DNA from 3 places in the Photobacterium sp. GB-1 genome. Region 3 is predicted to be linked to each of the others. Evidence: predicted binding sites of a transcription regulator. Region 3 holds the regulator's gene; each other region holds the start of a gene.

Region 1 (3,294 bases), on a different contig from region 3:
GAGCCATTCGATCATTCATAACTTTAATCGTTTCGCAGAACTCCATGCTTTTAAGGCCGTCTAAATCAACAGTAGCAACATCAGCAAGCATACAGAGACTCGCGACCCCACTGTTTTCAATCACAACGTAATTGGCAGTACAAGAAGCCGTCATTAAAGTAATAACTTGTCCCTGTAATGGCTCTACACCTTGTTGAGGTGCGAAATACCAACTTTTTGGCATCATAGGCTTATGGAAACGTCGTGCGGCTGTAGCATTTAATGCTAATTCACATTTTCTAGCTGCAGAAATTGGCAGATGAGCAATCTGCTCTTGGAAGTTTTGATAGGCTTCAATATCATCAACATTAAAAATATCACTTATTTTGGCTTCTGGGGTAAGCAGCTTACTTGGTAACGATACACGGAAAAGCATATCGTCATTCAACTCAAGCATGAGTGAATTCATTTCAGCGTCAAAATACCATTTCCATGAATTATCTGGCTTTAACACGTTCTTACTCCTGAAAGACAGTGATTTATTTTGTATCTGTGATCATATGTTTAAATTTTAGCTTAATTCTACTCGCGTATTCATAAAATAAAAGGGGAAAATAGCGGTTCTATCACGAGTAAATCAGATGTATATTTGATACAAATAGACTAAGTACATAATTAAAAACCCAGCCTAGTATTCACTAAGCTGGGTTTTCGTATGTCAGAAGATATTTAAATTTAATACTTCAGTACGAGAGCGATAGCCAACAGTTAAAGACCGTTTACAATATCTTTAACTAAACGTGGGCCATGATAAATAAAGCCAGAATAAACCTGTACTAGGCTTGCACCAACCATCATCTTCTCGCGAGCAGCCATTGCAGAGTCAATACCACCGACACCAATGATTGGTACTGCGCCATTTAATGCTTCTGACATTTTTCGAATAACTTCAGTACTCTTGTTTTGCAAAGGACGACCGCTTAAGCCCCCCGCTTCATCACAATGTTCCATCCCTTGAACCAAAGAGCGATCCAATGTGGTATTTGTTCCAATCACACCATCTATATTATTACGGATCAAAGAATCACATACCTGTTGAATCTCATGATCATCAAGATCGGGAGCGATCTTAAGTGCTAGAGGAACATACTTATCATGTTGTTTCGCTAATTCAGCTTGTTTAGCTTTAAGCTGGGAAAGCAGATCATCTAAAGCTTCACCATATTGTAAGCTACGTAATCCCGGTGTATTCGGTGACGAAATATTTACAGCAATATAACCAGCATATTGATAAACTTTTTCCATACAAATAATGTAATCTTCAACACCCTTTTCTATCGGTGTATCTTTATTTTTACCGATATTAATACCAATGATGCCGTCAAATTTTGCTTTCTTTACATTCTCAACAAGATTATCAACACCAAGGTTATTAAAACCAAAACGGTTGATAATGCCTTCTGCTGGGATCAAACGGAAAAGACGAGGTTTATCATTACCAGGCTGTGGACGAGGTGTCACGGTCCCTACTTCAACAAAGCCGAAACCCATTTCACCAAATGCATCAATACATTCGCCGTTTTTATCAAGACCAGCCGCTAAGCCAACAGGGTTTTTGAATGTAAGCCCCATAACTTCGACAGGACGTGCAGGAAGATTTTGTCGGTAGAAAAGTTCTAATGGAGTGCCAGTAAAGCGAGAAAAGTTCTCAATAGCGAGGTCGTGTGCTTTTTCAGCATCCAACTGAAAAATAGCAGAACGTGCGATGCGGTATAACATTGTAACTCCAAAATAAGTCCCGAATAAACGGGATGGTATTATTCACAGTTATTCTGTTAACTTCAATCGTTATTTTTTTGATTATTGTTAATAAAACAGTAACTTAGAAATTAAACCTTTGTTTAACAATAAGTTATAGTTTCGTAGTTTCACAAATTATTACACATAAAAGCAATCGTTTTCTTTTTTGCTCTGAAAAAAGTAACGTATTATTTTTATAACCTTATTGTTAATACTTAAATAGTGACAATGTAACATAATAACATCGTAAAAAAGTTACATTGTCACCATATATGTTACACCGTAGCTTATACCATCTTATTAGGCGGTGACTATAAAGTACACTGACTACTGTATCGGCCTTGAGTTGAGATTTAGAATGGTTAATTCACGTAAAGCGACAGAGAACTTTGCAAACTCATGCGCATTACCGACTTTAAATTCAGCCAGTACACTCTCCCATCGATCAACCGCTTTTTTATGTTGTTCCATCCATAGTGATATACTTTCTTCTGGCTTAGCAGTACTTGTCATTATAACCGCTGTTGTTAATTGTCTTTGTTGCCAATCTAGATCTTCACGAAATGAAGCTCTTGCTAATGCTTGCCAATTATTCTCAACAGCTTGGTTTTGAATTTGCTTTAAGAACCAATGAAGTGATAGTTGCGCTCCTAGTACAAAGTACACTCTTGCAATATGCGATATGTTAACGTCCATTTCTTTTGCAATTTGCGCTATATCCATGGCTGAATATAAACTGGTTAAGCGTGAAATGTTTTTGGCCAACCGCTCAGGTACCCCTTTGCGGATCATTTCATTCGCTTGCTCTTCATGCTCTACCACTTCTTCAGTTACAAGGTAACTATCTAATTCATTTCGTAACTGCTCAACAAAGGGTTGATAGAACACTATTTGTTGTTCTATACCTAACTTGTGCTCTCTATTGCGTAGGAACCATCGTGTGACCCGACGCAACATACGCCTTGAACGATAAAGCATGTCATATTGCGTTTGTGCTGAAACTTGATTATCTAATGCTCTAATTTCACTAAAAATCTGGTCAAACTTAAAGATCTCACGCCCTATTGAGTAAGAGGCTGAAATTTCATTTATCGTTGCCCCCGTTTCTTCTTGCAGCCGAGTGACAAAATTGCATCCCATTTCATTCGACATCAAATTAGCTAATGATGTTGCGATTAATTCACGTCGTAATGGATGGTTTTCCATTTGTGATCTGTAGTTATCTTGTAAAAATTGAGGGAAGTAAGCAGGTAAAAGACGGGAATGATAAGGATCACTGGCTATATCGTGATTAACGAGTTTTTCTTTTAACACCATTTTACCGTAAGCCACCAGCACAGCAATTTCTGGTCGTGTTAAGCCAATCCCTGCCTTTTCACGCTCTACTAATGTTTCATCATCAGGTAAACATTCCAGGCTTCGATCCAATTTGCCCTGTCGTTCCAGTAAATGAATAAACCGCGTTTGTTCCTTTAATAGTTGTACTTGCTGTTGCTCTGTTACTGAAATAGATTC
Region 2 (3,294 bases), on a different contig from region 3:
TTGTTGGTGACGTTAGACTACCCACAAGATGAATTGGCAGGGCCTCCTTTCTCAGTGCCAAAAGCAGACGTTGAAGCATTATTTGCGGGTTGTAAAGTGACGCATCTTGAACGTGATGATGCCGATGAAAGTCATCCTCGTCGCCAACGTGGTTTATCGCGATTTGCCGAAGAAGTATGGTTAATTGAAGTATAACTTGTTGTTATAAAGTACAGATAAAAATAAAGGCATGGTTTCTTATTAGTGGAAACCATGCCTTTTTGCTGATAGAGAAATTGTAATATGCTGAGTTAAGCGTGGTTAATCGAAAATGACTTCAACATCACCAGCGGCATTGACGGCATCATTTACTGCGCTAACAATATCTTCTCGACGTGTAAGCGCGACACCTAAACGACGACGACCATTAATTTCAGGTTTACCAAATAATCGGATCTGTGTTTGTGGGCGAGAGAGTGCAGGTAACAGGTTATCGAAACGGATGTTTGATGATACACCTTCAGCAAGGATCACTGCAGAAGCTGATGGGCCATATTGGGTGATGTGTTGAATGGGTAAACCAAGGAAAGCGCGAACGTGAAGCGCAAATTCTGATAACTCTTGTGAAATAAGCGTCACCATACCCGTATCATGTGGGCGAGGAGAGACTTCACTGAATAACACGGTATCGCCTTTAATAAATAGCTCAACACCAAATAAACCAAAACCGCCAAGTGCGTTCACTACTTTTTCTGCTACATCCTGTGCCGCTTTTAATGCTGCTTCAGACATTTGCTGTGGCTGCCATGACTCACGGTAATCCCCATCTTCTTGACGATGACCAATAGGTGCACAGAAATGCACACCATCCACCGCACGAACAGTTAATAACGTGATTTCGTAATCAAAATCAACAAAGCCTTCAATGATCACACGACCCGCACCAGCACGACCGCCTTCTTGTGCGTATTGCCAAGCAGATTCAATATCAGCCTCGGTTTTAATCACACTTTGACCTTTACCTGATGAACTCATAATTGGCTTTACGACACATGGCATACCAACGCGATGTACCGCTGCTGAGAAATCATCAAATTGATCGGCAAATTCATAAGGTGATGTAGGAATCGATAAGGTTTCAGCGGCTAGGCAACGAATACCTTCTCGGTTCATTGTCAGTTTCGTCGCATTAGCGGTAGGCACAACGTTAACACCTTGCTGCTCTAATTCTACAAGCGTGTCAGTGGCAATGGCTTCAATTTCAGGAACAACGTAGTCGGGCTTTTCTAGTTCAATAATGTGTTTTAACGCCTCGCCATCGAGCATATCAATCACATGGCTACGATGTGCAACTTGCATTGCTGGCGCGTTGGGGTAGCGATCTGCGGCAATCACTTCAATACCTAAACGTTGGCATTCAATCGCGACTTCTTTGCCAAGCTCGCCAGAGCCTAAAAGTAAAACACGTGTTGCATTTGAACCATTAGCTGTACCTAACATTATTATTCCTTACTATTTATGTTGGATAGTGTTGGTTGGGCGTGATAATACCTTGTTTTTTTATTTAAGCAAACGTTTGCGTCGGGATTTAAATAGACTTTAAAAGTAAATATTAGAAAAGCTTTAGAGCTTATAATAAAAAACCGCCAAGAAGGCGGTTAGTGAATCTTTTATGGGGTACGGTTATTACTAGCTATTTTCGCTTTTCCCATTGGGTGATAAAGGCCACAGAAGCAATAATAATCGCCGCACCTAACCATAATCGACCCGGTGGTACCCAACCAAATACAAGCCAACCACCTAACACGTTTAGTGGTAATTTTGCGTGGTCGAATGGTTGAACAAATGACGCATCAGCGACGGCATAGGCTTTAGCAATCGCCCATTGTGCCAGTGCGGTTAACAGACCAGCAGCGATGATTAATGTCCATGTTGTGCCGCCTGTTGGCATAGTAAAATCAGGTAGAGCCAGTAACAAGTTAAATGGCGTGATCAGAATAAGTAAATACATCACAACAGTGGTTGGTGATTCTGTAGTAGATTGCTTTTTCACCATCAAAGAATAACCCGCCCAGAAAACCGCAGCGCCGACAGGTAATAATGTCGCAATACTAAATGAATCAGACCACGGCTCTAAAATGATCATTGCACCAATAAAGCCAGCAAGCGTTGCGCACCAACGTGCAGCGCCAACTTTCTCTTTTAGTAATACACCTGAGCCAATAGTTGCAAATAACGGTGAAGTCATAAGCAGTGCAATGCCTTGCCAAATAGGAACAGGATAGGCAAGTGCCCATAGCCAGAGTTGGATACCAATCACCGCAAGAAAGACACGGAAACAGTGCTGGAAGAATTGCTCTGTCTTTAGTGAACGGCGAATACCCATGGTTCTCAGCCATGGCAGCATAGCCACCAGTGCAACAAAGTATTGGATTAACGCAAAAGTAGTTGAAGAGACATGGAGCTTAATACTGAGAAATTGTGCAAGGCTATTTACAATCGCAAAGGCAAGGCCTGCAGAAAGCATCCATCCGGCACCTTGGACTGGGTTATGAACTGGGGTATGTGAATCAGACATTAAAAATTGGTTTCGTCAAAAAAGCATAGCGAGATAATACGCTTTTGTTTTTAGATAGCCAATATAACTGATTGTGTTGAATGCATTAGGCAATAAAAAACCGCCTATTATGGCGGTTTTACATCAACAGATATTGCTAGCACTAACGATTAGTAAGCAACATAAGTCATTTGAATATCAGGATTTAGTGCTTCTAGTAGTGCTTGAGTACGCGCTAATTGACTGATTAGGCTTTCTGCACTTTCTACTAATGCCGCTTCAACTAATTCAGATAGTTTGTAACCTGACATATTCATGTTGATTAGCGCAACTTGCAGCGGTGGTAGGCTTGGGTTAAATGCTGCATTTTCAGCATACATACCCACAAAAACACGACCATCTTTGGCTTTTAATGCAACACCACTGAAGTTCTTAGAGTACGGTGCATGAGAGCGGTTTGCAGCATCACAAGCAGCAACAGCAAGCTCTGATTGCTCAGCAATCGTAATACCATTATTAATGTCGCTTAATAGCGCATCTTTAATCCCAAGATCAGCAGGGCCGAAAGATTCAGGCAGGTATTGTTGCAGTGTCATTGGCTGACGTTCAGGAAGTTGAATAACTAAATCTTGCGCCGTATTCAATTCATTCATGAACTGACGACAGTGACCGCAAGGGCTGTAGTTAATCGTTACGTCTTTAATGCCTGTTTCACCTTTGATCCAAGCATGGCTAATTGCAGATTGCTCAGCATGGAT
Region 3 (3,294 bases):
CTAAACGTCTCTACCCCACCTTATCGGGGGGTGAAAAACAGCGTGTACACCTTGCCCGGGTTTTAACACAACTCAGTAAAGCCGGTGATAAATGTATCTTGATGTTAGATGAACCCACCTCAGCACTCGATCTCGCCCACCAGCACCACACCTTACAAATTGCCCAAAATATGGCTATACAAGGCGCCGCTGTAATTGTGGTATTGCACGATTTAAACCTTGCAGCCCAATACACTGATCGGATGATTTTCCTTAACGAAGGAGAAATAAAAGCCGACGGAACGCCAACACAAGTTCTTACTCCTGAAGTAATAGATACCTTATATGGTTGGCCTGTCAGTGTTCATACTCATCCAAGTGGTGATTTTCCTTATCTTTTATCAGCCAATCATTCTGTTTTTTAACGTTTTATCTATTAATGACTAGATATACACAATAAATTGAAGCTATTAGCATGACAAACATCGAGTTTTTACGGTTAATGATCAATTAATTCAATCAAGTTGAATAGAAAGATTGCACAACGCAAAACACACAGTAAAATGTGATCGCAAGCGATTACATGTGTAATTAGTGTAAAAATAGTTTCTATCTTCTAATGCCGCATTTTACTGCGGCTTTAGTTGTTTATGATCCATGATAATTGCAACACCCTATAATTCGGTATCAAATTGAATAATTAAGTAGCTAATAACTAAAGGATCTTCATCTCTGCGAGTGAACTCGTAAGCCATAGACTACGTAATTAATCAATTTGGTATCAAAAACCTTTGTCAGATCCTAATCTGACCATGATAAGAAGAATAAATATGGCAACCATTAAAGACGTTGCACGTATGGCAGGTGTATCAACTACTACAGTGTCGCACGTGATTAATAAAACACGCTTTGTTGCAGAAGCAACGCAACAAAAAGTTTTGGCTGCAGTAGATGAACTTAACTACGCCCCAAGTGCAGTAGCGCGAAGCTTAAAATGTAATACAACACGTACTATCGGCATGTTAGTCACTAAATCGACTAACCCATTTTTTGCCGAAGTTGTGCATGGTGTTGAAGAATATTGTTATGGTGCAGGCTACACGCTGATCTTATGTAACACCGAAGGTAACTTAGAAAAACAACGTGATTACTTACGTATGCTTTCTGAAAAGCGTGTTGATGGCCTATTGGTTATGTGCAGCGATCTGGATCAAATGTTGCTCGATTTACTTGAGCGTAAAAATGATCTTCCTATGGTTATCATGGACTGGGGCCCAGAAAGCCCACATACTGATAATATTCTAGATAACGCTGAAAACGGCGGTTATATTGCGACTAAGCACCTTATTGAAAATGGCCATAAGAAAATTGGCTGTTTATCTGGACAAGTTGATAAGTCTACTTGTCAAGAGCGCCTAAAGGGCTTCCGTAAAGCGATGAAAGAAGCAGATCTCACTGTTAATGCTAATTGGCTACTTGACGGTGACTTTGAGTGTGAGTCAGCCGTTGAAGCTGCTCATAAGTTTATCGCAATGGAAGATCGCCCTACTGCTATCTTCTGCTTTAACGACATTATGGCCATGGCTCTGATCAGTACCTTTGAACAGGCAGGTCTGCGTGTTCCTGATGATATCTCAATCATTGGCTACGATAACATTGACCTTGCGCCCTACTTTGCGCCACCGCTAACAACTATCCACCAGCCTAAACGTCGTTTAGGTAAAAAGGCCATCGAAATCTTGCTAGAGCGTGTGAAAGACAAGAATCATGAGCGTCAAACCTTTGAAATGACGCCTAAACTTGTTGAGAGAAAATCGGTTAAAGATCTCAACTAATAAAATTTATCTTTCTATGTTAAGGAAAAGCCGATAAGTTAACCTTGTTGGCTTTTTTTTTACTTATAAAAAACAATCATGAGTATTTATAATTATAAAGCTTATTAAAATAAGCTAAGAACAAATACCTGAACCAATATCACATTTTTGAGAGCTTAGATTTAATATTAAAAGTATTATTTAATATAACTTTATATAGTCACGAACTGGCAAATTAATTGAAAGATTAAGACGCAAAACCACCGGCCTAAAAATTATGTTAATAATTCAAGGTAGCGGGGTTACCGAAGGATTATTATTGAACCGACAATATTATGACACAAACTTAACAATATATTGACAGTATCAATGTGTAGATTAATTAATCTATTTCCTCGCTCTTAATGTTTAGGTGACACTCATATTTTTTCACCGAGTAGAAGCATGGATAAACCAATATTAAAAGATTCATTAAAATTATTTGACCATTTTGGTTCAATAAAATCACGGTCGATGTTTGGCGGTTTTGGCATTTTTTCTGGTGATACAATGTTTGCATTAGTTGTGAACGATAAACTTCACTTACGTGCAAATGCTGAAACTGAAAAGGAATTCAAACAAGCTGGCTTGGAACCCTATGTTTATAAAAAACGTGGCTTCCCTGTTGTAACCAAGCACTATGCAATACCCGATCAATGGTGGGATGAACCCACAAAGATTGTAGCTCAAGGTAGGTATTCACTGGATGCAGCAGAAAAAGACAAGCAAGAAAAGGAGAGTTGCGTACCTGACCGAATTAAAGATTTACCTAATCTACGATTATCAAATGAAAGAATGCTGAAAAAAGCAGGCATAAACACTATTGAACAACTTCTAGCAGTGGGCTCTCTTGGCGCATATAAAGCACTTCAAGAATCACAAACAAGTCCATTGAGTATTGAATTGCTTTGGGCATTGGAAGGCGCAATTAGCGGTCAACATTGGTCAGTTATTCCTGAGCAACGTCGAAATGAACTATTATCTGCCTTATCTTAAAAATATAAGTTGTCTTAAATATAAAATACTTAGGAATAAAAGAGCCCCATTCTTTTATTTCTAAGTATACCTTTCAAAAATAATTTCCGTATTATCCTTATCTTCCTTTATAAAATTCAATATTTATTTGGTTTAATTGCATAATAACAAACTTTTGCCATTAAATTAATTCCCTCCGTTTTGCACTCCTTGATTTATATAAATGATAATTATCTTTATTTATATTCCATGCCTAATTATTTGCTAATACGACCAATAACCCATCTTCTCACTAATAAATAACGTGGCGCTTTAAACTGTCTTATCTCCTGCTGATTTTTTCACCAACCAATTGAAGAAAAAGAAATATTTATCATTAAATGAAATACAATGTCTGTTGTTAAGGTCTACATGTTTACTACTGCTACTGACTAAGATCGTATAAGCCCTATGTTTAGGGTGTTTTTTAAGGAATAACATGCGCATT

What was found. The regulator PurR, encoded in region 3, represses purine synthesis genes. The targets are predictions, from matches to a motif close to TNANGNAAACGTTTNCNTNA.
Region 1: a site for PurR is predicted at 1,926-1,945, ahead of pyrD (quinone-dependent dihydroorotate dehydrogenase). Genes of this name have one in related genera too.
Region 2: a site for PurR is predicted at 1,544-1,563, ahead of purT (formate-dependent phosphoribosylglycinamide formyltransferase). Genes of this name have one in related genera too.

The regions. Positions count from the first base shown of each region.
Region 1 covers NZ_PYOB01000004.1:169,853-173,146, forward strand. The annotation lists gene C9J45_RS06680 (cell division protein ZapC) at 1-493, opposite strand, end outside; gene pyrD (quinone-dependent dihydroorotate dehydrogenase) at 748-1,758, opposite strand; gene C9J45_RS06690 (NAD-glutamate dehydrogenase) at 2,107-3,294, opposite strand, start outside.
Region 2 covers NZ_PYOB01000004.1:221,116-224,409, reverse strand. The annotation lists gene C9J45_RS06920 (thiopurine S-methyltransferase) at 1-195, shown strand, start outside; gene purT (formate-dependent phosphoribosylglycinamide formyltransferase) at 301-1,479, opposite strand; gene C9J45_RS06910 (DMT family transporter) at 1,673-2,557, opposite strand; gene cdd (cytidine deaminase) at 2,707-3,294, opposite strand, start outside.
Region 3 covers NZ_PYOB01000014.1:40,874-44,167, forward strand. The annotation lists gene C9J45_RS13905 (heme ABC transporter ATP-binding protein) at 1-404, shown strand, start outside; gene purR (HTH-type transcriptional repressor PurR) at 810-1,814, shown strand; cyclic di-GMP riboswitch class I at 2,013-2,103, shown strand; gene C9J45_RS13915 (TfoX/Sxy family DNA transformation protein) at 2,238-2,828, shown strand; gene C9J45_RS13920 (carboxymuconolactone decarboxylase family protein) at 3,286-3,294, shown strand, end outside.